Regions from separate parts of the Acidovorax sp. BL-A-41-H1 genome, predicted to be linked through region 1. Evidence: predicted binding sites of a transcription regulator. Region 1 holds the regulator's gene; each other region holds the start of a gene.
The links. The regulator LexA, encoded in region 1, represses DNA repair genes until DNA is damaged. The targets are predictions, from matches to a motif close to ACTGTATNNNNATACAGT.
Positions count from the first base shown of each region.

Region 2: a site for LexA is predicted at 4,029-4,046, ahead of ACTPOI_RS08585 (DNA topoisomerase IV subunit B). Genes of this name have one in related genera too.
Region 3: a site for LexA is predicted at 2,350-2,367, ahead of ACTPOI_RS16835 (PA0069 family radical SAM protein). Genes of this name have one in related genera too.

Region 1 is NZ_JBPVJQ010000006.1:1,663,943-1,671,079, reverse strand. Features, by position in the region: one part of gene ACTPOI_RS20935 (IS3 family transposase) at 1-325, shown strand, start outside; gene lexA (transcriptional repressor LexA) at 1,280-1,954, opposite strand; gene ACTPOI_RS20925 (asparaginase) at 2,041-2,994, shown strand; gene ACTPOI_RS20920 (hypothetical protein) at 3,016-3,432, shown strand; gene ACTPOI_RS20915 (DUF6152 family protein) at 3,444-3,914, shown strand; gene adk (adenylate kinase) at 4,116-4,772, opposite strand; gene kdsB (3-deoxy-manno-octulosonate cytidylyltransferase) at 5,057-5,884, opposite strand; gene ACTPOI_RS20900 (Trm112 family protein) at 5,881-6,063, opposite strand; gene lpxK (tetraacyldisaccharide 4'-kinase) at 6,281-7,137, opposite strand, start outside.
Region 2 is NZ_JBPVJQ010000003.1:1,691,994-1,699,130, forward strand. Features, by position in the region: gene bamC (outer membrane protein assembly factor BamC) at 1-904, opposite strand, end outside; gene dapA (4-hydroxy-tetrahydrodipicolinate synthase) at 956-1,852, opposite strand; gene ACTPOI_RS08570 (class I SAM-dependent methyltransferase) at 1,887-2,438, opposite strand; gene ACTPOI_RS08575 (hypothetical protein) at 2,520-2,699, opposite strand; gene ACTPOI_RS08580 (MFS transporter) at 2,741-3,958, opposite strand; gene ACTPOI_RS08585 (DNA topoisomerase IV subunit B) at 4,080-6,062, shown strand; gene ACTPOI_RS08590 (lytic transglycosylase domain-containing protein) at 6,097-6,945, shown strand; gene parC (DNA topoisomerase IV subunit A) at 6,942-7,137, shown strand, end outside.
Region 3 is NZ_JBPVJQ010000006.1:795,212-802,348, forward strand. Features, by position in the region: gene ACTPOI_RS16820 (ABC transporter substrate-binding protein) at 1-300, shown strand, start outside; gene ACTPOI_RS16825 (acyltransferase family protein) at 598-1,716, shown strand; gene rnk (nucleoside diphosphate kinase regulator) at 1,783-2,196, opposite strand; gene ACTPOI_RS16835 (PA0069 family radical SAM protein) at 2,400-3,569, shown strand; gene ACTPOI_RS16840 (phosphoethanolamine transferase) at 3,586-5,346, opposite strand; gene ACTPOI_RS16845 (HD domain-containing phosphohydrolase) at 5,489-6,886, opposite strand; gene ACTPOI_RS16850 (ATP-binding protein) at 6,932-7,137, opposite strand, start outside.

The DNA.
Region 1 (7,137 bases):
CATTCACCACTCGGATCGCGGCTCGCAGTACGTTTCGATTCGGTACTCGGAACGCTTGGCAGAGGCAGGGGTCGAGCCGTCTGTGGGCAGCAAAGGCGACAGCTACGACAACGCCCTGGCCGAGACGATCAACGGCCTGTACAAGGCCGAGGTGATCCACCGACGGACTTGGAAGACCCGCGAGGCAGTCGAGCTCGCCACGCTGACGTGGGTCTCGTGGTTCAACAACCATCGTCTGATGGGGCCGCTGGGCTACATCCCGCCTGCTGAAGCTGAGGCAAACTACTACCGCCAACTCGTCGAGCAATCAGCTGCAGTGGCATGAGCACTTAAACCAAACAGCCTCCGCGAAACCCGGGGCGGTTCACAGCGTGCCCAGAGCGCGGCTGATGAATCACCGCGAGAAAGCCCCGGTTATGTGGGATGGACGAAAGCCTGTTTCGGTCTTCAGCGCAGGCCAGGACACAAGCAGCAAGCCCGGTGGCTTGCGATGCACCTACGCTGGGCAGACGGGGGTCAGGTAGCCATGCTCCGGCGAAGCTGCAGGGCCTCAAACGCGGCCAGCCTGTCCAGTTCTGCGCATACATCTGCCATTCGACCTGAAATGGCCAACCGGCCCGAACCTGGGTCAGCAAAACGGCGCACAGCGCAGGGCACTCGCCGGCCGGGGCTCTCAGGTGCTCCCAGAGACGTCAACGGTGTGCGCCGATGCGCAGCGGGCGGGGCAGCCCTAAGACCGCGCGCGCTGCTGACAGGTCTTGATACTGGCTGAGCGGGGCCTGAGAGCGGCCGCACCGTAAAGGGCCAGTTGCCCCGCAGAGGAGGCTTGTGAACTGGGGTTACCGACGGCACGGGCGGCCGTTGACCTTGGGCCAAGGTTGAACGCCGCACAAATTGCCGCAAGCCGGGAGTGTCCAATGGGTCAGCGGCCATATCCATATCGGGGTGAACGCTGTCGTTGGCAGCGGCAGGTTCAGCGCTCCAGACCGGTGCACCGCCGGTCGTGGGCTCTCGGCCGGATTGCATCCACAGCACGAGCTTGGAGAGGTGCCGTGGGAGGGCGTTGAAAGCAGGTAAAACAATTCCCATGTGAAAACTCCGAATTTCGGGGGTTGGACATAGGCAGGATTGCAAAACCACTCGCGCAACACCTCCCCTGCAGCTGGTAGAAACCGCTGTTCTGGAAGAACCTGCACAAGGAGATACCGGCTGAGCTGCAGGGCTGGCATGCCACGAGGACACGCCAAACGCCCGCCACCTGCAGTCAACCGTGGTGGGGCTACATGAGCATCGTGTTGCGGATCAACCCGACGGCGAGGCCTTCGATTTCAAAGGGTTCGCCGGGCTGGACCACGATCACGGGATAGTCGGGGTTTTCGGGCAACAGTTCGATGGAACTGGCTGTGCGCCGCAGCCGCTTGACGGTGACGTCATCCCCCAGGCGCGCGACGATGATCTGGCCGTTGCGGGCTTCTCTGGTGGACTGCACGGCCAGCAGGTCACCGTCCATGATGCCAGCGTCGCGCATCGACATGCCCCGCACCTTCAGAAGGTAGTCCGGCTTGTGCTGGAAAAGGCTGTTTTCAACGCAGTAGGTCTGGTCGACGTGTTCCTGCGCGAGAATGGGAGAGCCGGCGGCCACGCGGCCCACCAGGGGCAGAACGAGTTGCGAAAGACCCGGTATGGGCAGGCTGAACTGGCTGCCTCGCGCCGCGTTGATGGACCGCACGGTCTCATTGCGCAACCGGATGCCGCGGGAGGTGCCGCTGACAAGTTCAATCACGCCCTTGCGGGCCAGGGCCTGCAAATGCTCTTCTGCGGCATTGGCCGACTTGAAGCCCAGTTCTGCCGCGATTTCGGCCCGTGTAGGGGGCGCGCCTGTGCGTGCGATCGCAGTCTGGATGAGATCCAGGATCTGTTGCTGGCGGGCCGTGAGTTTCGGGTTGTCGAGCATGAAGGGCTCCGTGGAGTAGCGCTACGTGGAGGGACTGGTTTTTAATCCAGTACCTGTATTTTTCACCAGTTTTTCGGAGTGTGCAAGTGAGTGGGCAAAAAATCGTGGTTCTGGGCACGGGCGGAACCATCGCGGGCACCGCAGCCGATGCCGCGGACAACATCGGCTACAAAGCTGCGCAGGTCGGTGTGCGTGACCTCTTGGCATCGATTCCGGCACTGAGTCAGTCAGAAGGCGTTGCCGTCGAGGCGGAGCAGGTCGCCCAGGTCGATAGCAAGGACATGGACTTCGACATCTGGACGCGCCTAGCTGCACGGTGCCAGCATCACCTGGACCACCCCGCCGTGAAAGGTGTGGTCATCACCCACGGCACCGATACCCTGGAAGAAACCGCCTGGTTTCTGCAGGAAGTGCTCCGTTGCACAAAACCTGTGGTGCTGACCTCTGCCATGCGGCCCGCGAGCGCGCTGACCCCCGACGGTCCCCAGAACCTGATGGATGCAGTTGCTCTGGCGCTGGCCCCCGACGTGCGCGGCGTATTCGCCGTGGCGGCAGGGGAAGTCCACGGTGCCCGGCTGGTTCAGAAGGCGCATCCCTACCGGGTCAACGCCTTTGCGTCGGGCGATGGCGGACCCCTGGGCTGGATGGAGGAGGGCAGCGTACGCTGGGCGCCGAATATCTCGGTAGCGCATGAATCAAAAGGGCGTATTGCTATGATTGTCATAGCCAACGCAGTTTCTGCCCCCCGTGTGGAAATCATCCTGAGCCACGCAGGCGCCCGTGGCAGCCTGGTGGACGCGCTGGTGCGTGACGGAGTGCAGGGCCTGGTGGTTGCGTGCACCGGCAACGGGACCATTCACCATGCGCTGGAGGACGCCCTGCTGCGCGCTCAGGTTGCCGGGGTGAGGGTCGTGCGCGCCACGCGCTGCAGCGGTGGCCAGGTCCTGCCCAAGCCGGGTGACCTGTTTGTGGACTCCCGCGGACTGTCCCCGGTCAAGGCGCGCATCTCGCTGATGCTGGACCTTCTGGTGGGCGCCTAGCCCCGTTGTACCGTGTCATTTTTGGCAGCACTCAAAACCCACAGCTGGGCATACCCGGCGCTGGAGGTCGTCCACATTGCGGGCATCGCGCTGGTGATCGGCAATCTGGTGCTGTTGGAATTGCGCGTGTTCGGCCTCGGGCGGATGCTCCCCGTCAAAGACCTTGCCCGGTTGTGCCTGTCCCTGAGCGTGCTGGGCTTCGGGCTCATTGCCGCGTCCGGCCTCGTGATGTTTGCGACGCAGGCGGCAGAGCTGCTGGCCAACCGGGCATTCACCCTCAAGATGGTGCTGTTGATGCTGGCCGGGTGCAACGCAGCCTGGTTTCATGGCCGAAAATCGCTCGACAGGCTCGATGGAATGGCTCGTGCACTGATGCTGGTCTCGACCATCCTGTGGCTTGCCATGGCCGCCAGCGGCCGCTGGATTGCCTACCTTTAAAGGGGAAACACATGCTTGTTCAACGTCGCCACTGCATCCTGGCACTTGCTACCGTTCCGCTGTGGGCCCGCGCACACCATGGCTGGAGCAGCTTTGACGCAGAACGGCCGATCTATCTGGCCGGAACGGTGCGCAAGGTGCGCTGGCAAAACCCCCATGCCGAGCTCGAACTGGAATTGCCCGCCGATCTTTCGGTGCCCGGCGATCTGGCTCAGCGGGCAATACCGGCGCAGACAGCGCCCGTGGATGGCAAGGCGCTGCTGGCAAAGGCCGTGGTACCCCGCAGGCGTGACCGGCTCTGGCAGGTTGAACTGGCTCCGCTGACGCGCATGCAGGCCTGGCAGGTTGCTGAAATCAAGCCGGGTGCGGCCGTGTCACTGGTCGGCTTCACGCTGCGCGAGGAAAAGGGCGACGCGGTGTTGCGCGCGGAATTTCTGTTTGTGGACGGCAAGGCCTACGCCCTGCGCTCAGGGCCTGCCTGACGCGCTAGTTCCCGCTGTCCATCGGCCAACCCGGGCTACTTTGCCACCGGCGCCGACGTCACGGGCGCCCATGCAGTGAGTCCCTGATCGCGGCGAGAAACCGCAACTCAAAGGCAGGCTTGCTATTCGCGGTGCGCCAACAAAAACGGCGCCTGCAAGAGGCGCCGTTGTGGCCTGCGAATCCTTGCCGGGCTCGTGGTTTCAGCTTGCCAGGGCTTTCAGTGCGCGTTCGGTGATCTCGTCCACGCTGCCGGTGCCGCTGATGGCGCGGTACTTGGGGGCAAGGTCAGGGGCAGTCTTGGCCCAGCTGCTGTAGTAGTCGACCAGCGGGCGCGTCTGGTCGCTGTAGACCTGCAGACGCTTTTGCACGGTCTCTTCCTTGTCGTCTTCGCGCTGGATAAGGTCTTCGCCGGTCACGTCGTCCTTGCCTGCCACTTTGGGCGGGTTGAACTTGACGTGGTAGGTGCGGCCGCTGGCCGGGTGCGAGCGGCGGCCGCTCATGCGTTCGATGATGGCATCAAACGGCACGTCGATTTCCAGCACGTAATCAAGCTTCACTCCGGCTGCCTTCATGGCATCAGCCTGGGGGATGGTGCGGGGAAAGCCGTCGAAGAGGAACCCGTTGGCGCAGTCGGCCTGGGTGATGCGTTCCTTCACCAGTCCGATGATGATGTCGTCGCTCACGAGGGCGCCAGAGTCCATCACGGCCTTGGCCTGCAGGCCCAGGGGGGTGCCGGCCTTGACGGCAGCGCGCAGCATGTCGCCGGTGGAGATTTGCGGGATGCCGTACTTTTGGCAAATGAACGTGGCTTGCGTGCCCTTTCCGGCGCCGGGCGCGCCCAACAGAATCAGTCTCATGGAAATCCTCGAAGGTTAGAAATCGGTTGGCGCCGCTGGCGGGGGCCACGCCGCCACACTGCGGTGGTTGCCGATACGCCCAGGATGCGATGCTCTCGTTACATTCGAGGATAGCATGTGACTCCTTCATCGCGACTTACACGGACGCCTCTCCCCGATATGGTGCGTTGGCCCTGGAGTGCCGCCTATTGCACGCGCCCAGATCGTCGGTCACTGCAGCCCTGCCACAGGTTTTAGAGGGCTGTCTTCGCACCCGTCGCATGCCCCGCGCGGATGCCAGGGGCTCAGACGGCTGCCAGCAGAGCGCGTACCCGCGCCAGGTCGTCGGGCGTATCGACCCCCGGCCCGGGTACCTTGTCCGCCAGATGGACGGCAATGCGGTGGCCATGCCAGAGCGCACGCAGCTGCTCGAGTGCCTCGACCGCCTCGGTGGGGGCCGCTGGCAGGCCCGGAAAGCTCCGCAGGAAGCGCGCGCGGTAGCTGTAGATACCCACGTGCCTCAGTGGCGCAAAACCGGCGGGCATCGCCTGCGCGGCCGATTGCCACCAGGCCGCGTCGGGCAGGTCGCGGCACCACGGAATAGGCGCACGGCTGAAGTAGTGCGCAAAGCCGCGTGCGTCCAGCACAACCTTCACCACATTGGGGTTCAGGTAGTCATCTCGTGATGCAATCGGGTGCGCCGCGGTGCCCATGCTGGCATCGGCAGACGCCGCGAGCAGGCCGCCCACGGCGTTGATAAGGTCGGGGTCAATCAGGGGTTCATCGCCCTGAACATTGACCACCGTGTCGTCACCGTCCAGGCCGAGCAGCACGCAGGCCTCGGCCAGGCGGTCGCTGCCGCTGGCGTGGTCGGTTCGGGTGAGTATGGCTTCCACACCGTGGCGGATGCAGGTGTCCACAATGCGGGCGTCATCCGCGGCCACGACCACGCGGCTGGCGGCGCTCTCGGCAGACCTGCGCGCCACGCGCACCACCATGGGCAGGCCGGCAATGTCTGCCAGCGGTTTGTCAGGCAGACGGCTGGATGCCATCCGTGCCGGAATCAGCACCGTGAAGCCAGGCTGCCCAGAACTGCGCGCCGCCGACTGCGGCAGGCCGGCCAGCGCGCTCATCGCTCCAGTTCCTCATCGCTCAGGGTGCGGGCCTCGTTCTCCAGCAGTACGGGGATGCCGTCGCGCACCGGGTAGGCCAGCCGCGCGCTGCGCGAGACGAGTTCCTGCGCCTCACGGTCGTAGGTCAGCGGGCCCTTGGTCACGGGGCATACCAGCAGTTCAAGCAGTTTGGGATCCATGGCGGAGTGTGTGTGGTGGGCGGATGGCGCCGGAGAGAGAAGCCGCGCGTACAGGCCGCGCGCAGGGCATCCACGATCATAGCTGCGGGTGCCGGACCAGCGGGCGATCCTGATATCCCACGGCGAGACCTGGATTGGGGTGTGCGGACCCGCGGGAAACTGCCCATCAGCCATGCAAGACCGTGCAAACTGCCGAAGGAGTGCCGAGGCGCCCAGTTCAGGGGGTTCGGCGGGTTGGGGCGCTGTTCTGGTCCGCTGCGGACTGCAGTCGCTGGTCAATCGCCGCATCCAGCGCGTGGAAGAAGCCCGGCTCGATCTCCAGCACCAGCGGCACGGCCAGCACCTGCGGGTGCCGTCGCCAGAGCTTGACAGCGTCTTTTTCGGTGCAAACGATGCTGTAGTGCTCACCGGATAATGCCTTCCAGCTATCAAAATCATAGTGATCTGGCAGGCTTTCTGCATGGGCAAGCGTCAGGCCGACCGCTCTGAGCATGTCAAAGAACACCTCGGGCTGCGCCACGGCGGCCACAGCATGCACCGGCTGGCCTTGCAGTGCATTGAGCGCGATGCGCTGCCCGTCTGCCTGCACAGCCCAGGGCGCAAGGCTGCGCCGGGTACTGAAGGCAGGCGATGCCGTCCCGGCGGGCGGAACCGGTGCCGCATGCAGCACAAAATCCACCGGCCGTGGCCACGGCTCGCGCAGCGGGCCTGCGGGCAACATCCACCCGTTGCCGATCCCGTCGGCATTGAACACGCAGATTTCCAGGTCCCGTTGCAGCGCCAGATGCTGCAGGCCGTCATCGCACAGAAGGACATCGGTATCAGGGTGGGCTGACAGCAGCGCCTCGGCTGCATCGATGCGCTGCGCGGCCACATACACGGGCACTCCGGGGCAGCTGCGGGTGATGAGTGCGGGCTCGTCGCCCACATCCTGCGCCGCGCTGTCGGCAAGCACCGCGATGCAGTCGCGCGACTGGCGCCCGTAACCTCTTGAGATCACGCCCGGGCGCAGGCCGCGCGCCTGCAGGTGCCGGGCCAGGGCGATCACCACGGGCGTTTTTCCGGCACCGCCGG
Region 2 (7,137 bases), on a different contig from region 1:
CGGGTGCCACGTAGCGCACGAAGTACGTACCTTCATTGCGGTTGCGGTCCTCAACCGTGAAACCCGTACGGTCCAGCGCCAGGCCCACGCGGCGCCATGCGCGGTCGAAGCCTTCGGCCAGCTGCACCACGGGGACGCCGTTCACAGTGCTCATGCGCGCACCTTGCGCAGCGGCTGCTGCGGGGGCAGCCGCCACGACGGCTTTGGCCTGCTCCTGGCTGACACCCAGCTTGACCATGAGTCGGCGCAGGAATTCGGTTTCGAGTTCGGGGTCTGCCGCGCGAGGTTGCCACACGGTGGTGTCCTTGGTGATCGTGCTGTACACCTCCTGCATGCCACGGTGGGTGATGTAGATCTCCGTGCCGCCACTGGCATTGCGCTCCAGGCGGGTGCGGAACTTGTCGCGTTCACCCGTGGAGTAGATCGAGTCGATGAGCTTGCCCAGGGTGGACCGGATGATGTCCTGCGGCAACTTGGCGCGGTTTTCAGCCCAGTCGGTTTCCATGATGCCCACGTTGGCTTCCGCCTGCGCCAGGGTGAAGCCGTTGTCCAGCCAGAACTCGCGCACCGGCTCCCAGAGCTTGTCTGCCGGGCGGTTCACGACCAGCCAGCGCTGCGTGCCATTGCGTTCGATGCGCACATCGCCCAGCGCCACGGCCGCCGCGTTGGCCGTGCCCGTGGGCTGCGCAGCGGCCTGGCCGGCCTGCATGGCAGCGGCCGACACCGTGCCGCCCGGAATCGCATAGCGCGTCTCGCGCGACAGCTGGGTCAGGTCGGGCGGGACTTCCAGGGTGGAGCCCTTGGCGGCGCTCTTGTAGTCGATCTTGTCGCCTTCCAGGGCGGCACAGCCCGTCAGGGCGACGGCAAGGGCCAGCAGGCCCAGACGGTTGGATGCAGCTTTCACGCGGAAATCCTTGGAGAGTGTCTCAGTCGGAAAGATCGGGCTGGGCCCGGATCAGAGAAGGCCGCTTGTGCGCAGGGCGGCCTCGACAGCCGCCTCGTTGCTGCCGGAAAGCGGCGTCATGGGCAGTCGCATCGTGCCACCGCACAGGCCCATGCGGGACAGCGCCCATTTCACGGGGATGGGGTTGGCTTCGATGAAAAGGTTCTTGTGCACGGGCATGAGCTTGAGCTGGATGTCCATGGCGCGGCGCACATCGCCGGCCAGGGCTGCCACGCACAGCTCGTGCATCAGGCGCGGTGCCACGTTGGCCGTCACGCTGATGTTGCCATGGCCGCCGCATAGCATCAGTGCCACCGCGGTCGGGTCGTCACCGGAATACACGCCAAAACCCTGGGGCACATCGCGGATGAGCCATTGCGCGCGCTCGATGTTGCCGGTGGCTTCCTTGATGCCGATCACGCCGGGCACCTGCGCCAGGCGCAGCACGGTGTCGTGCTGCATATCGGCCACCGAGCGGCCGGGCACGTTGTACAAAATGACGGGCAGCTCGCCCGTGGCTTCGGCGATCGCTTTGAAGTGCTGGTACTGGCCTTCTTGCGTGGGCTTGTTGTAGTAGGGCACCACCTGCAGCTGGCTGTCGGCACCGACCTTCTTGGCAAACCGCGCCAGCTCGATGGCTTCGGCTGTGGAATTGGCACCGCAGCCGGCCATGATGGGCACGCGCCTGGCGGCCTGCTCTACCGCCACGCGGATGATCTCGCAGTGCTCTTCGACATTGACCGTGGGCGACTCGCCCGTGGTGCCCACCACGCCGATGCAATCGGTGCCTTCGGCAATGTGCCAGTCGATCAGTTTGCGCAGCGCCGGGTAGTCCACGCTACCGTCCTCGTGCATGGGGGTGACGAGGGCGACGATGCTGCCCGTGAGGGCGACGGAGGAAGAGGTCATGTCCGCGGTGAAAAACGGTAAAGGGGCATTCTAACTAGCCATTCAGCGGCAGCGGATACCGCGCAGGCGCCGCTGGCTGAGGGAGTTCCCGCACAGCGGCAATACGCTGCACGAAACGGGCGGGGTGGTCCAGAAACCCGTCTTCATAGCCCACCACACGCAACCCCGCGCAGACGCGCAAAAGCTCCCCGGGCTGCAGCAGAAAGTCGGCCCGTGCCGGCCGGCCCACGGTTTCGTTGCCGCTGGCAAAGGTTTCGTAAATCAGCACGCCGCCAGGCGCGACGCTTTGAACAAGCGTGGGCCACAGCGGTCGCCAAAGGTAGTTGGTGACCACGACCCCGTCGAATTGCCGGCCCGCCAGCGGCCAGGGGCCGTTCTCGATGTCGGCACAGACCAGCTCGCCGAGCCCGGCGCAGGCGGCCAGCGCAGGTTCAGACCGGTCCACGCCCACGACCTGGTGGCCCCTCTGATGGAGCCAGCGCAGATGGCGCCCCGCGCCGCAAGCCACGTCCAGCACCGCGCCATCGGCAGGAATCAGCGGCGTCCAGCGGCGTACCCAGTCGGACGGGGCTTCGGTACCGTGCATGTTTTTGTCAAAAATGATAGCTGTCAGGTATTTTGGATAAAGGGCTTGCGGCCAAAAAGGCTTGGAAAATGGCTGCAATGCTCAGAAACACGCCCACATCTGGTCGGCCAGCATCACCATGAAGTCGGGCGCGGTGTACATGCCAAACACCAGCAGGCACACCAGCGTGGCCAACACCCACGCAGCCCAGCGCAACGCCCGCGGCACGGGTGCGGCTGGGGCGGTTGAGGTGGCAGCAGGGTCGGTGGCGGTGTTGATCATGCAGGTGCCCATGGAAAGCGTGCTTAAGGCGAGTGGTGGTGTCAGACTGGCTGCGGCGCACCGCGCTGGATAGGGCTTTCCTTGACCGGGAGGTTGACCAGCCCGGCAAACACGCCCAGCGCGATTGCGATGTACCACACCACATCGTAGCTGCCCGTGGCGTCATACAGATAGCCGCCCAGCCACACGCCCAGGAAGCTGCCGATCTGGTGGCTGAAGAACACGAACCCGCCCAGCATCGAAAGGTGCTGCACGCCGAAGATCTGCGCGATGGTGGCGTTGGTGGGCGGCACGGTGGAGAGCCACAGGGTGCCCATCACGGCCGAAAAGATGTACACCGACAACGGCGAGAGCGGCACGATCAGGAAGATGCTGATGGCCACGGCCCGCGCGAAGTAGATGAACGCCAGGATATGCCGCTTGGGCATGCGCTGGCCCAGCGACCCGGCCACGTAAGTGCCCACCACGTTGAACAGCCCGATCAGGGCCAGCGCGTAGCTGGCCACCTGGGGCGACAGACCGTTGTCCTTGAGGTAGCTGGGCATGTGCACGCCGATGAACACCACCTGGAACCCGCACACAAAGTACCCCGCCATCAGCAGGTTGAAGCTGGGATAGCGGAAGGCCTCGCCCAGCGCCTGCGTGATGGTCTGCTCGCGTTTAGGGGGCGCCGTGCCCTTGAAACCGGGTTCGCGCAGGCCAAAGGCCAGCGGCACGATCAGCAGCACCATCAGCGACAGCGCAAGCAGGGCCTGCTGCCAGCCCAGGCCGGCAATCAGCCAGCCTTCGACCGGCACCATCAGGAACTGGCCAAAGGAACCCGCGGCCGCGGCCACGCCCATGGCCCACGACCGGCGCTCGGGGGCAATCTGCCGCCCCAGCACGCCGTAGATGACGGCATAGGTGGTGCCCGCCTGCGCCGCGCCGATCAGCACGCCGGCCGTCAGGGCAAACAGCAACGGCGTGGGCGACAGCGCCATGCCCGCGAGCCCCAGGCCGTACAGGACCGCTCCGCCCATCAACACGCGGAAGGCGCCAAACCGGTCGGCCACCATGCCGGCAAAGATGCCGATCAGGCCCCAGGACAGGTTCTGGATGGCAATGGCAAGGGCGAAGGACTGCCGGGTCCAGCCCATTTCCTGCGTGATGGGCTGGAGCCACAGCCCGAAACCATGGCGGATGCCCATGGACAGCGTGACGATGGCTGCGCCGCATGCCAGCACCTGGAACATGGACAGTTTGGGAGGATTCGTATGCATACGCACGAATGTAGCGAATATGGCTGCGGTTTGCCTGACGGCATCCCCACAGCGGCCAGGCGCCCTGCAGGCTGTTGTTTTATCCAGCCTTTGGAGCGCTGCAGCACTACAATCCGCCGCTATGTCTGCCAAACCGTCTTCTGTTTCTGCCAGCGAATATTCCGAAGGTTCGATCCGCGTGCTCAAGGGCCTGGAGCCCGTCAAGCAGCGCCCGGGCATGTACACCCGCACCGACAACCCCCTGCACATCATCCAGGAAGTGCTGGACAACGCCGCCGACGAGGCCCTGGCCGGCCACGGCAAGAAGATCAAGGTCACGCTGCATGCCGATGGCTCGGTGGGCATCGAGGACGATGGACGGGGCATCCCGTTCGGCATGCACCCCGAAGAGAAGGCGCCGGTGATCGAGCTGGTGTTCACCCGCCTGCACGCGGGCGGCAAGTTCGACAAGGGCAAGGGGGGGGCGTACAGCTTCTCGGGCGGCCTGCACGGCGTGGGCGTGAGCGTGACCAACGCACTGGCCACGCGGCTCGAAGCCACCAGCCACCGCGAAGGGCAGTCGGCGCGCCTGGTGTTCTCCGCCGGTGATGTGATCGAGCCGCTCGTGGCGCGCCCGCTGGAGGCCGGCGAGCGCAAGCAGGGCACCACGGTGCGTGTGTGGCCCGACGCGAAATACTTCGAATCGAGTGCGCTGCCCATGGGCGAACTCACCCACCTGCTGCGCAGCAAGGCGGTGCTGATGCCCGGCGTTTCGGTCTCGCTCATCAACGAGAAGACGCGCGACACCCAGACCTGGCAGTACAAGGGCGGCCTGCGCGACTACCTGATGCAGACGCTGAACGGTGAGCCCGTCATCCCGCTGTTTGAAGGCGAGGGCTTTGCCGACCGCAACAACGAGAGCTTTGCCGAAGGCGAGGGCGCCTCGTGGTGCGTGGCCTTCACCGAAGACGGCCAGCCCGTGCGCGAGAGCTACGTCAACCTGATCCCCACCAGCGCCGGCGGCACCCACGAAAGCGGCCTGCGTGACGGCCTGTTCAATGCCGTCAAGAGCTTCATCGAACTGCACAGCCTGCTGCCCAAGGGCGTCAAGCTGCTGCCCGAAGACGTGTTTGCCCGCGCCAGCTACGTGCTCTCCGCCAAGGTGCTGGATCCACAGTTCCAGGGCCAGATCAAGGAGCGGCTGAACTCGCGTGACGCGGTGCGCCTGGTCAGCGGCTTTGTGCGCCCGGCGCTCGAACTGTGGCTGAACCAGCATGTGGACTACGGCAAGAAGCTGGCCGAGCTGGCCATCAAGGCCGCGCAAACGCGCCAGAAGGCCGGCCAGAAGGTCGAGAAGCGCAAGGGCTCGGGCGTGGCCGTGCTGCCTGGCAAGCTCACCGACTGCGAAAGCCGCGACCTGGCCCACAACGAAGTCTTCCTGGTCGAGGGCGACTCGGCAGGCGGCAGCGCCAAGATGGGCCGCGACAAGGAAAGCCAGGCCATCCTGCCGCTGCGCGGCAAGGTGCTCAACACCTGGGAGGTCGAGCGCGACCGGCTGTTTGCCAACAACGAAATTCACGACATTTCGGTGGCCATCGGCGTGGATCCGCACGGCCCCAACGACACGCCGGATCTGAGCGGCCTGCGTTACGGCAAGGTCTGCATCCTGAGTGACGCTGACGTGGACGGCTCGCACATCCAGGTGCTGCTGCTCACGCTGTTCTTTCGCCACTTCCCCAAGCTCATCGAGACGGGCCACATCTACGTGGCTCGCCCGCCGCTGTTCCGGGTGGACGTGCCCGCCCGCGGCAAGAAGCCGGCCGCCAAGATGTATGCGCTGGACGAGGGCGAACTCACCGCCATCCTCGACAAATGCGCCAAGGACGGCGTGCCCAAGGAGAAGTGCCAGATCAGCCGCTTCAAGGGCCTGGGCGAAATGAACGCGGAACAATTGTGGGAAACCACGCTCAACCCTGACACCCGCCGCCTGCTGCCGGTACAGCTGGGCGACATGGACTTTGCTGCCACCGAAGGCCTCATCACCAAGCTGATGGGCAAGGGCGAGGCGGCAGCTCGCCGCGAGCTGATGGAGCTGCACGGCGACGACGTCGAGGTGGACATCTGAACCACCGCTTGGGCCTCACCGGCCTGTTTGCCTGATGAATTTGATTGAAAACCGCCTCTGTCGCACGATTTGTCTGGGCTTGTTGCTATGCTTTTCGCAGCAATTGGCCTGGGCAGACCTGTGGGCGCGTGTGGATGAGCGCGGCGTGACGCATTTCGCGGCCGAGCAGGTGGACAGCCGCTACCAGCTGTTCTTCAAGGGCACCGAGTTCGACTCGACGCGCGACCTCGCGGCCAGCCCCAGCTCCAGGGCGTTGTCGGTGCCCTCAGCGGGGGCGCAGTTGCTGGCGTTTTTCGATGTGGCGCCGGGCTACAAGCGCGTCAAACACCACCTGCGGGCCGCCTCCAGCCAGCATGGGGTGGACTACGAACTGCTGCAGGCCGTGATTGCGACCGAATCGGGTTTCGATGCCAGCGCAGTGTCTCCCAAGGGCGCCGTGGGGCTGATGCAGGTGATGCCCGCAACGGCCAGCCGCTTTGGCGTGAGCCCCGACGCCCGCCGCACGGTCGAGCAAAAGCTGGCCGACCCCGCAGTGAACGTGCCGGCGGGCACGCGCTATCTGCGCTACCTGCTGGACCTGTTTCCCGGCCGCACCGACCTGGCCCTGGCCGCCTACAACGCGGGCGAGGGCGCTGTGCAGCGGGCGGGCAACCAGATCCCGGCCTTCAAGGAAACGCAGAACTATGTGCGCACCGTGATGGGCCTGTATGCCCAGCTCAAGCCGCCGGCTGCCGTACAGGCGCAGCGCGCCGCCACCGGCCGCGTACGCATGGAACTGCAGGGCGGCGCCGCCAACCGTGGCAACCTGCCGGGAGCCGTGCCGGCGCTACAGGGCTCCGTGCCTTTCCGTGAACGTGATTCAAGAACCGTAACAAACGAATGAGCGACCAACCCACTCTCGACTTCACGACCGCCGGCGATGACGGAGGCGACTCCCTGGGCCTGGCGGGCTACGCCCAGCGTGCGTACCTAGAATACGCGCTGTCGGTCGTCAAGGGCCGCGCGCTGCCCGATGTGTGCGATGGCTTGAAGCCCGTGCAGCGGCGCATTCTGTATTCGATGGACCGCATGGGCC
Region 3 (7,137 bases), 870 kb from region 1:
TCGCTGCGCAACACGACCATCCCGGTGGTGGCCGAATACCTGGCACTGCTCAAGGCCAAATCACCGAAGGCGCGGCCCTCGGCGGCGCAGTTCGATGGCTTCGTCCATGCAAGGCTGCTGGTCGAAGGCCTGCGCCGTACCGGGCGCAACCTTTCCACCGAGAGCTTCACCAAGGCCATGGAAGATGCGGGCGAAATCACTTTCGGCCGGTTCAGCGTGCGCTACTCGCCGCGCAGCCACAACGGCTCGACCTATGTCGAGCTGGCCATCATGGACGCGGACGGCAACCTGCGGTACTGACCCATGGACAGCCTCTGAGGGCCTGTCAACGCCCTTGACGTTGGGGCGCGCTCGTAGGGGCCGCGACGCATTGGCGGTATCTACCTTGCGAGTGGGGTGCGGCGGCTGCACGTGCTGAGCACGCTGTCGTTTGTGTGGCGGCGGACGGCGGTGGTGCGCGGCCGTCCCGGGCGCCTGCCAAGGAGCTGGCGGGCGTGTCGCCCACCCGCTGGCGCACCCGTGAAAGACCGCAGACAATAGAGGGCTTTGCCGTACCGGGCGCCTGCTGCACCGGCCCACCTCTTTCATCACGTCCCCATGCCGCCTGCCTCTTCCCGAACGCCGCTGATCGACATGGTCAAGGCGTTGGCCTGCATCGCCATCGTGTGGCATCACCTGGCCTTCTACGGACCCATGTCCGACATCGCGCATCCGCTGGCGCCGGACCTCATGGGTTGGTTGTACGACCACGCACGCATTGCCGTACAGGTGTTTCTGGTGGTGGGTGGCTATCTGGCTGCGGGCAGCATGGCGCCGCAGGGCATGGCACGCTTTGCGCAGTGGAACAGCACGGTGGGTAAACGATTCGTGCGGCTGGTGGTGCCGTATGCGGTCGCGCTGGTCCTCACCGTGGCCGTCTCTGCCATCGTACGTCCATGGTTTGATCATCCTTCGGTGCCCGGTGATCCCACCCTTGCCCAGCTTCTGGCCAATGCGCTGCTCCTGCAGGATGTGCTCGGTGAAGACGCCCTGTCGGCCGGCGTGTGGTACGTGGCCATCGACTTTCAGCTGTTTGCGCTGTCGGCGTTGATCTGGGCGGCCTTGCGGATGCTGCCCGGGCCCGCCGCCGCGCGGTATGCCGCCCCGCTGGGGCAGGGCCTCGTGGTGGCGGGCACGGCCGCATCGCTGTGGGTGTTCAATCGCATGAGCGGGCTGGACATGTGGGCGCTGTATTTCTTCGGCGCCTACGGGCTGGGCATGCTGGCCTTCTGGGCGGTGCACGCGCCCCGCGCTCGTGGGTGGGTGGCACTGATGCTGCTGCTGGGCGGGGTGGCGCTAACCATCGACTACCGCAGCCGCATCCTGGTGGCGCTGCTGACGGCGCTGTCGCTGGTGTGGGCGCTGCGCTCTGAGGCCTTTCGCAACTGGCAGGGCGTACGCCCGCTGGTGTTGCTGGGGCAGATGTCGTACTCGGTCTTTCTGGTGCACTTTGCCGTGTGCATGCTGGTCAATGCCGTGGTGGGCACGCTGTGGCCCGCATCGCCAGTCATCAACGCGCTGGGCATGGCGCTGGCGTTCGGTCTGTCGCTGGCCATGGGGCGACTGCTGTACCTGCGCGTGGAGCGACACGTGCCCACCTGGCGCACCGCGCTGCGCTGGCAGTGCGGGCTGGTCGGCGCTGGCCTGCTGCTGGCGGTGCCGGCGCAGTGGGTTTGACGACCGGCAGCCAGGGACATCGCTGAGCAGGCGGCCATCGTTGCCGCCCGCCGATGGCGCTGCGTCTCAGCGGTGCAGTTCGCCAGCGCTTTCCGGCTGGAACAGGATGGCCTTTACACGCACCGTCATCGTCTTGCCACCCGGTCCGGGCCAGGCCAGTTCATCCCCCACCGATAGCCCCAGCAGCGCGCTGCCCACGGGCGCAAACACCGACAGCTTGTCGGCGCTGCCATCGGCATCACGCGGGTAGACCAGCGTCAGGCAGAACTCCTTGCCGGTCTCCAGGATGGAGAACTGCACGGTGGAATTCATGGTGACCACGTTGGGCGGAATTTCCTCGGGCGGCACCACGTCCGCCCGGTCGAGCTCTGCCTGCAGCTCGGCCTTGCCCGGAAAAGCATTGGCCGGAATCACGGCCAGCAGGGATTCGATGCGATCGACATCGAGCGACGACAGGAGGATGGAGGGCTTGCGCGCCATGGCGAGACTACCTTGTAGTGGTTGCAAAGCGCGCGACTGTAGACCATCGCGAATCTCGCACTGCTGCGCGCGGTCTTCACCAGCGGCCAGCACATCCCCAGCGCGCCGTGCAGGCGGTGCCGACTGCGCTGTGGGCGACGATAGCAATAAAATACTGTATAAATGAACAGTACAAGTGCCGCCTGCCATGTCTGAGCCCTCCCATGGACCGCATCACCATCGACCGCTCCGCCGACTCGCCGGACCCGGCTGAATCCGTGCGGCCTGCGCCTGTACTGCTCCATGGGCGGGGTACTGGCAGCAGCATGGCCCACCGGTTTGCGCGCGAAGTGCGCGCGGTGGTGGACGACGGCTGGGATGGGCTGGGCGCAGAAGAATGGCAAGGGGATGGCCCCGGCACGGCAGGCCCCGGCACGCAGGTGCATTTCGAGACCGCCCGCAGCGCCCTGTGCGCCAACGACTCGCCCGACATTTCGTTTGACCAGTCGGTCAACCCCTACCGCGGCTGCGAGCACGGCTGCATTTATTGCTATGCGCGGCCCACGCACAGCTACCTCAACTTTTCGCCGGGGCTCGACTTCGAAACGCGGTTCATCGCCAAGCACAACATTGCGGACGTGCTCCGCACAGAACTGTGCCAGCCGCGCTACGTGCCGCGCATGCTCAACATCGGCTCCGCCACCGACTGCTACCAGCCGGTGGAGCGTGAACTGAAGCTCACGCGCAGCGTGATCGAAGTCCTGGGCCAAGCGGGCCATGCGTTCTCGCTCATCACCAAATCCAGCGGGGTCGAGCGCGACCTCGACCTGCTGGCCCCGCTCGCGGCCCGGCGGCTGGCTGCGGTGTACATCACCATCACCACGCTGGACCCGGCCCTGGCCCGGCGCATGGAGCCGCGCGCCGCTGCGCCGCACCGGCGGCTGCGCACCATCCGCACGCTGGCGGAGGCGGGCATACCGGTGGGCGTGAGCGTGGCGCCTCAGATTCCGTTCATCAACGAAGACATGGAGCAGGTGCTGCAGGCTGCACGCGAGGCCGGTGCCACCAGCGCGTTCTACACCGTGCTGCGCCTGCCGTGGGAGCTGGACGCGTTGTTCCGCGAATGGCTGCAGGTGCACTACCCGCAGCGCGCAGCCCGCGTGATGGCCCGTGTGCAGGACTTGCACGGCCTGAGCGAAGCCCAGCGTACTGCCGGCAAGGCCTACACCAGCGATTTCGCTCAGCGAATGAAGGGAAGCGGGCTATGGGCCGACCTGCTGCGCCAGCGCTTTGCCAAGGCCTGCCGCACGCTGGGGCTCAACCGCGAGCGGCAGGGGCTGGACCTGGGCCAGTTCCGGCCGGGTCACCTGCGGGGGCAGACCAGCCTGTTTTGAGCGAGAGACAAAGTCCTCAGCTGCGCGCGGGCTGCGCTGTGGGCGCCACGCTGCTGGCGGCTCCAGCAGCCCGCGTGCAGTCCCTGAAGATGTCCAGCGCCGGGTCGTAGATGCCGGTCTGTACATCCATCAGCCCCAGCACCGAATGGAAGTAATGGTCGTGCGTGATGCGCTGCGTGGCCAGTTGCCGCTGCAGGCAGCCCGCGCTGGTACGCGCGCGGGCCTGCATGGCGGGCGAGAGCCACGTCAGCCACGGCACATGCTTTTGCACATCGGGTGCAATCGAGTAGGGAAGGCCGTGCAGGTAGATGTTTTTTTCGCCCAGCGATTCGCCATGGTCTGCTACATAAACCATAGCTGTCTGGGCATTTTTTTCATGCGCTGCAAGCCATTTGAGCACTGAATCGAGGAAAAAGTCGGTTTCTACGATGCTGTTGTCGTAGGCGTTGACCACCTGTTCGCGGCCGCACTCCTGCAGCGCAGTGGACTGGCATTCAGGCAGGAAGACCTTGCGCTCGGCGGCCGACCGCTTGGCATACGCGGGACCGTGGCTGCCCATCTGGTGCAGCACCACCACGGTTCCGCGCTGTCGTTGCTCGGCGGGCAGCGCTGCCAGGCGCTCGTCCAGGCCCTTGAGCATGATGGTGTCCAGGCAATCCGAGCCGCCGGGGCAGTGGGCCGGGTCTTTTTCGCCGGACGTGTTGGCGTTGGGAATGCGGTCGCAGGCGCCCTTGCCGCCCGACTGGTTGTCCACCCACAGCACGGCGAGGCCGGCATGCTGCAGCACGTCCATGAGCCCTTCAAAGTTGTTCTTGCGGGCCTCGAAACCGGTGCGCCCCAGGTGCGAGAACATGCAGGGCACCGACGCCGCCGTGCTGGTGCCGCACGCCCAGGCATTGCGCGCGCTGATGAGGTCGCTGCGCGCCGACAGCAGCGGGGTGGTGGGGCGGCCGTAGCCGTTCAGGGCAAAGTTGCCGGCGCGGCCGGTTTCGCCCAGCACCAGCACCAGCAGTGGCGGGCGCGCCTGCTGTGCGTAGCTCGCGCCCAGCTGTGCATCGCGGCCGACGGGCAGGATCTGGCGCGTGTCCATGCGCAGCGGCCGGGTGGCAATGTTGCCCAGTGCATAGACGCTGTTGAGCGGGTTGATCAGGTAACGCAGCTGTGTGTGATTGCGCATCGTGGACGCGAATTCCTGGAACACCAGCAGCAGGCTGAGCACCGCCACCACCAGCGCCGCGGCAAACAGGCCCGCGTTGTGCAGTGCCTGCCGCAGCAGGGCGCGCTGTGGCAGCGGGTGCCGCCATAGCCACCACAGCGGCGGGCCTGCGAGCACGGCTACGGTAGTGAACAGCCGCCAGTTGAGCAGGTCTCCTGCCTCGTGCACATCGGTCTGGAGGACGTTGGTGAGCATGGTGGCGTCAATCACCACGCCATAGGCCAGCATGAAGTACGCGCCGAAGGCCGCCATCAGCACCAGCGCAGCGGCGGCCGGCTTGGCCACGCCCCGCCATCCCAGCAGGCTGAGCAGCGCCACGTTGGCCGCGGCCACCACGGCGCCAAAGGCCAGCAGGAAGCCCAGCCGGTGCAGCGCTGCCCCATGGCCCCCCAGGTCCAGCACAGCGGCCCACAGCGGCACATTGCACACGGTGGCAATCCACAGGCTGGTGAAGACAGCAAGCCGGGCGGAGTAGGGGAAAGTAGGTGGTGCAGCGCCGTCAAGGTGCAGGCTGCCGGGGGCAGGACGGACAGACCGAAGCCGCGGAAGAATGGATGGCATGGAGCGCATCGTCTGCGCGGGGCCTTAAACCAGCATTAAGGCGCCTTTCAGGCAGCCCCTCGCGGGTGCAGCCTTCCTCCTCCTGTCTGCAGTGCTGCCGATCCCTGGCGCCGGGCGTTGCCCGAGCGCCAATGCAGCACACTCAGTTCGGCATGCGGATGTCCAGCAGCAGCGATAGCCCTTCGGACTTCTCGTACTTGCGGATGCGGCTGATCATCTCGGCCGACAGCGAGTGCCCGGCCGACAGCAGCAGTACGCCTTCCTTGGAGAGCAGGTCCTTGGCCAGTGCCATGCCGGGCTGCAGGTTTTCAGGCGTGAAGCTGTCGATGCGCACAGGCTTGGGTTTGACCTCCTGTGTAACGTGCAGGAAAACATCCAGCACCTCGGGATCGAACTGCGTGCCGCGGCCGCGCTGAAGGATGGTGCGGGCCTCGGCTTCGGTCAGCGGCATGCCGGTGAGGTGGCCATGCGTGAGGTCATCGTAGGTGCTGGCAATCGCCAGGATGCGCGCACCCATCGGGATCTGCGTGCCCTGCAGCTTGTCGGGAAAACCGGTGCCGTCAAAGCGCTCGTGGTGCGCCCGGATCAGCGCGGCCACCGCCTGGTGTTCGTCAAGCGCCATGAACGACTGCGCGCCCAGCACCGGATGGCGTTGGTATTGCACCATTTCTGCGGCTGTGAGCTTGCCCACCGGCTTGGCCAGGATGAAATCCGGCAGGGCCATGAAGCCGATGTCGTGCAGCAGCCCCCCGACGAAAACATCCTGGGTCTCCTCACTGGTCAGGTCCATGGCATTGGCCACCTTGCGGGCGAGGCCCGCAGCACGCTTGCCGTGTCCCGCCAGCACGCCGCTGCGCAGCTCCAGCAGGTTGGAGAAGATCCTGATGCTGGTGAGGTAGTTGCGACGCAGCTGGTCATTGGCCTTTTCCAGATCTGCGGTGCGCGCCTGGACCCGCTCCTCGAGGCCCGTGTTGAGCACGCGCAGTTCCTCGTTCTGCGCCGCAGTGAGCGCCTGCAGCCGTGCGCGGTCGCGCTGCAGCAGCTGGTGCTCCGCCGCCTGGCGTACGGTCAGGCGCAGCTCGGTCTCATCCCACGGCTTGTGGATGTAGCGGTAGATCTGCCCGTTGTTGATGGCCGCAATGGTCGCGTTCATGTCCGCGTATCCGGTCAGCAGGATGCGGGCGGTCTCGGGCCAGCGCTTGCGCACCTCGGCCAGCAGGGCAGCGCCGTCCATGCCCGGCATGCGCATGTCGCTCACGACCACATCCACCGGGTGCTGCTCCAGCAGTTGCAGTGCTTCTGCGCCGCCATTGGCCTGCAGCACCTTGCAGTCCTCGGCGCGCAGCACGCGCTTGAGTGCCGACAGAATGCCCGGCTCGTCATCGACGCAGAGCACGGTCCAGGGCGCTTCGGGGGCGCTGGTCGCAGGGGCAGGCGGCTGGGCCGCCTTCACCTGCTGGTTGGGCGGAGCGGGTGTGGAGAGTGCGCCTTGCGGTTCAGGCGGGCTGGGTGGGGCGGTAGGTGTGTCCGTATCGGTCATCTTGCGCGAGGCTCCGTTGGCTCGGGGGGTACTGCGGCACGCCGCTCAGGCAGGCGTCGGTGCAGTGTCGGTCCGCTGTACCGGAATGGTGACACGGAAGGTGGTTCCCTTGCCAACTTCGCTGGTGACTTCCATGCGGCCGCTGTGTTTTTGCACAATGCCATACGAAAGCGACAGCCCCAGCCCCGTGCCCTGGCCGACGGGCTTGGTGGTGAAGAACGGGTCGAAGATGCGCTGCAGGTTCTCTTCGG